DNA from 2 places in the Streptomyces sp. bgisy130 genome. Region 2 is predicted to be linked to the other one. Evidence: riboswitches for the same ligand, from Rfam matches in the RefSeq annotation. Region 2 holds a riboswitch; the other holds the start of a gene.
What was found. Region 2 has a riboswitch for glycine ahead of gcvT (glycine cleavage system aminomethyltransferase GcvT). Riboswitches for the same ligand answer to the same signal wherever they lie in the genome.
Positions count from the first base shown of each region.

Region 1 (2,452 bases), on a different contig from region 2:
GCACCTGCGCGGTGCAGATGTTGCTGGTGGCCTTCTCCCGGCGGATGTGCTGCTCACGGGTCTGAAGCGCCAGCCGGTAGGCCTTGTTGCCGTCGGCGTCGACGGAGACGCCCACCAGACGGCCGGGCAGGCTGCGGGCGAACTGGTCACGGACGGCCATGAAGCCGGCGTGCGGTCCGCCGAAGCCCATCGGGACACCGAAGCGCTGGGTGGTGCCGACCGCGATGTCCGCACCGAGCTCACCGGGCGAGATGAGCAGCGTCAGGGCGAGCAGATCGGCGGCGACGGTGACGATCGCGCCCAGCTCGTGCGCCTGCTCGATGACGGCGCGGGGGTCCCGCACCGCTCCGGAGGCACCTGGGTACTGAAGCAGCACACCGAAGACGCCGCGCTCGGCGATCTCGGCCGGAATGCCGTCGGACAGATCCGCGACGACGACCTCGACGCCGGTGGGCTCCGCGCGGGTCTCGATCACGGCGATGGTCTGCGGCAGACAGTCGGCGTCGACCAGGAAGACGCCCTGCTTGACCTTGCCGACCCGGCGGGAGAGCGCCATCGCCTCGGCGGCGGCGGTGCCCTCGTCCAGCAGCGAAGCACCGGAGGTGGGCAGTCCGGTCAGGTCGGCGACCATCGTCTGGAAGTTCAGCAGCGCCTCCAGGCGGCCCTGCGAGATCTCCGGCTGGTAGGGCGTGTACGCCGTGTACCAGGCCGGGTTCTCCATGACGTTGCGCAGGATCACCGGCGGGGTGAACGTGCCGTAGTAGCCGAGGCCGATCATGGACGCCAGGACCTCGTTGCGGTCCGCCAGGCCCTTCAGCTCCTGGAGCACCTCGGCCTCGGTACGGGCCTGCGGCAGGCCGAGGGCCTCGGCGCTCTTGATCACATCGGGTACGGCGGTGGCGGTGAGCTCGTCCAGCGACCCGAAGCCGATGTGCGCGAGCATCTTCGCCTGCGCCGCGTGGTCGGGACCGATGTGCCGGCGCTCGAAGGGGGTGCCGCGTTCCAGCTCGGTCAAGGAGATGCGATTGGTGGTCATCTGCGGGGGCCTCCTGGTCGGTACGACCTACGAGGGGCACCACGCACGGGTGCCCGGACGGCCTCCCCCTCTGTCATTCAACCTGAGAGCTTCACCGGCCCGCGGGTGGCGGCCCGGCTTTCACCGTCGGTGAGGAGGGGTCCCGGCGCTATGCCTTCCGCGGCCCGCCCTGCTTTCCAGAGTGACCTCGTCCATGCGGTACGTGTGCCTGAGAGATTCCGGGGAGGATTTGCTCCTTCGGCGCCCTGGTCGCGAACGACAAGGACTCTCCCGCACGGGGTCTGCGGCCAATCGCCAGCCTACCAGCGTGGCTCTCGAAGGCTCCTTCGAGTGGCCAGGGCATGAAATGTGCCGTTTGGTAGTTGTCACAGGGCAGTTGCGACCAATTGGAGGGGCCGTGCAAACCGATATCGATCCCCGAAGCCTGATCGGCCGCAAAGCGTTCGACCGTAACGGCGCGAAAATAGGGACCATCGACGAGGTCTACCTCGACGATGCGACGGGGGAACCGGAGTGGGCGGCCGTGCGCACCGGACTCTTCAGCCGGGATGCGTTCGTCCCCCTGGAGCCCAGCAAAATGGTCGGTGAGGGCCTGCACATTCCTTACGACCGCAAGCTGATCAAGGACGCGCCGGACTTCGGCGTGGGCCGCCATCTATCCCCTGAGCAGGAACTTCAGCTCTATCACCACTACCGCCTGGATATTTCTTCCCCGACCGACCCGGTGTCCCCCGGCTCCGGCGACAAGAACTTCGGCAAGATCGCCGGCTCGGACGACTGACCACCGGCCGGCGCCCCGCCCACCAGCGGCAGGGGCTCCCCCGGCCGCAGCGCCGGGTCCTCGACAGCAAAGGTCCGCACCCTCCCCGGTGCGGACCATGGCGTTTCGAAGCGCACGGTCACTCTCCCCACCCCGCTGCCCTGCACCCAGCCCGCGCCGTACTCGTCGTGGACCACGTCCAGCCCCGGATGCCAGCGCCGCGGCCGCTCCTCCTCGGCCTCCAGCGGCTCCCGCTCCCCGGCGGCCCGCTCCACCGCCGCCGCGGTCGCCGCCTCCGCCGCCTCCCGCTCCGTGGCCAGCTGGGCGAACAGATCCTCCTGTGTGAAGTCCGCCAGCCCGCTGACACCCACACCCAGCAGCCGCACCCCGCCGGTGGTGTCCACCGTCTCCAGCAGGCGCACAGCGGCTTCCCGTATCACCGCCGGGTCGTCGGTGGGCCCCCGGAGCGTCTCGGAACGGGTCAGCGTCGAGAAGTCGTAGTTCCGCACCTTGATGACCACCGTGCGCCCGGAGCGCCCGGCCGCTCGCAGCCGCTGTACGCAGCGGTCCGCCAGCCGCAGCACCTCGTTCCGCACCCGCGTCCGGTCGGTCAGATCGACCTCGAAGGTGTCCTCGACGGAGATGGATTTCGCGTC
Region 1 covers NZ_JBYISA010000016.1:9,529-11,980, reverse strand. The annotation lists gene gcvP (aminomethyl-transferring glycine dehydrogenase) at 1-1,036, opposite strand, end outside; glycine riboswitch at 1,223-1,319, opposite strand; gene AC3EUV_RS21375 (PRC-barrel domain-containing protein) at 1,434-1,817, shown strand; gene AC3EUV_RS21370 (DNA polymerase IV) at 1,727-2,452, opposite strand, start outside.
Region 1: another riboswitch for glycine. It lies ahead of gcvP (aminomethyl-transferring glycine dehydrogenase); the one in region 2 lies ahead of gcvT (glycine cleavage system aminomethyltransferase GcvT).

Region 2 (2,452 bases):
CGGACGCGGACAGCACCTCTTCGAGCTCGTTCGCCGGCCATGCCAGCTGCGGTATCCCCTGCTCCGGAAATGTCATTCGTCCCACCCGTTCCAAACCGCGCCATCTGGCCAAAGACCCTAGACGAGAAGGCGCGCGATGTGGTGTGCGGGGGCGTGCCCGGGTGCATCAGTGGAAGGCGAGGGTCTCCAGGGCGCTCGCCGCCCGCCGGTCGAGGAGGACGGCGGAGCCGAAGCCCTCCGGCAGCCGGTCCGACTCCGCGGCGCCGACCAGCCGCCCCACCGCCCCGCGGTGCCGGGCGAAGGCGTACCCCGACACCCCGCGGCCCCGTGACTCCTGGCCGGAGAGCGCCACCTCGGGCGCCACATCGAGCAGCACCAGATGCGCCCCGCGGCCGCCCCGCCGCGCCGCGCGCGCGATCCAGCGGCGCACCCACGCCAGCGTCCCGCAGTCGTGCACCACCACGCTGTCGCCGGAGCGCAGCGCACGGCCCAGGGCCAGATAGTGGGCGGCCCGGACCAGCGGGCGGTAGAGGCCGTACGGCAGCCGGCGCAGCCTGCCGTGCTCCCAGCGCTCACGGACGTCCTGCGAATCGATGCGGTGCACGACGGCGCCGTGCCCGTCCAGCGACGGCACGATCCGGTGCATCAGGGTGCTCTTGCCGCTGCCCGGCAGCCCGGAGACCACCACCAGGTCGCCGGCCGGGAACCGCAGCTCGGTGGCGCCGGGCGGGCGCCGCTCGCCCCGCAGGTCCACGACCGCGGTGCGGCGTCCGGGCCGTATGACGGCCCGCCGCGCACGGCCGGTCCGGGACATGGCGGCGGACGGCGCCGTCGGCGCGACGTCCGGGGGCACGACCCCTGAAGTCGCCCCGAATGCCGCTTCGCTGTGCACCGTGATCGCCCTCCCCGCCCGTTCTGGTCCGGTTCGCGTCCGTCCCCTACCCGCAGAGTGTCAAGAAAAGGTAATGCCCATCAAGGCGATTGTCCGATCTGCCCACGTGATGGGCGGGGCGGCGGAGGGGGCTCCTTTATCCGGCGATCCCGTGCAATGATGTGGCCGCCACGTGCACATCACAGCTCACCTGTGCACCGCCAACTGCATACCGGCCGCTTGAACCCGCGCGGGAGAGTCCCCGGCCGCCACGGCGGGGCGCCGAAGGAGCAAGTCCTCCCTTGAATCTCTCAGGCCCCTATACCGCACGGGCGAGGCAGATCTGAAAAGCGAGCCGCTGCCCGGCTGACGGGGCGGCTCCACCCAAGGTGCAAACCGGGTCCGTTCGCGGGATACCGGTGAACCTCTCAGGTTCCGATGACAGATGGGGAGAACGTCTTGTCACCCCTGCCTGGGAGCCCGGAACCATGACTGATGCCCCCCGCCATACCGCGCTGGATGCCACCCATCGCGCGCTCGGCGCGACCATGACCGACTTCGCCGGCTGGGACATGCCGCTGCGCTACGCCAGCGAGCGCGACGAGCATGTCGCCGTCCGTACCCGCGCCGGCCTCTTCGACCTCTCCCACATGGGTGAGATCACCGTCACCGGCCCGCGGGCCGCCGACCTGCTCGACTACGCGCTGGTCGGCAACATCGGCGGGGTCAAGACGGGCCGCGCCCGCTACACCATGATCTGTGAGGACAAGGGCGGCATCCTCGACGACCTGATCGTCTACCGCCTGGCCGACCAGGAGTACATGGTCGTCGCCAACGCCTCCAACGCCCAGGTGGTGCTGGACGCGCTGACCGCACGGGCGGGCGGCTTCGACGCCGCGATCCGCGACGACCGGGACGCCTACGCGCTGCTCGCGGTCCAGGGCCCGGAGTCCCCCGGCATCCTCAAGAAGCTGACGGACGCCGATCTGGACGGTCTGAAGTACTACGCCGGGCTGCCCGGCACGGTCGCCGGGGTGCAGGCGCTGATCGCCCGTACCGGCTACACCGGTGAGGACGGCTTCGAGCTGTTCGTCCGGCCGGCCGACGCGGTCGCCCTCTGGGAGGCGCTGACCGAGGCGGGCAAGGACGCCGGGCTGGTGCCCTGCGGGCTGTCCTGCCGGGACACCCTGCGCCTGGAGGCGGGCATGCCGCTGTACGGGCACGAGCTGACCACCGCGACCACGCCCTTCGACGCGGGCCTGGGCCGGGTCGTGAAGTTCGAGAAGACCACCAACAACGGGGACTTCGTGGGCCGCGCGGCGCTGGCCGAGGCCGCCGAGCGCGCCGAGGCCCGGCCGCCGCGCAAGCTGGTCGGGCTGATCGCCCAGGGCCGCCGGGTGCCGCGGGCCGGATACCCGGTCGTCACGGCCGACGGCACGGTCATCGGCGAGGTCACCTCCGGGGCCCCGTCCCCCACGCTCGGCAAGCCGATCGCCATCGCCTATGTCGACGCGGCCTACGCCACCGCGGGCACGGAGGGTGTCTGCGTGGACATCCGTGGAAGCCATGAGCCGTACGAGG
Region 2 covers NZ_JBYISA010000012.1:103,235-105,686, reverse strand. The annotation lists gene AC3EUV_RS18305 (enhanced serine sensitivity protein SseB) at 1-76, opposite strand, end outside; gene AC3EUV_RS18300 (AAA family ATPase) at 167-814, opposite strand; glycine riboswitch at 1,113-1,208, shown strand; glycine riboswitch at 1,209-1,326, shown strand; gene gcvT (glycine cleavage system aminomethyltransferase GcvT) at 1,360-2,452, shown strand, end outside.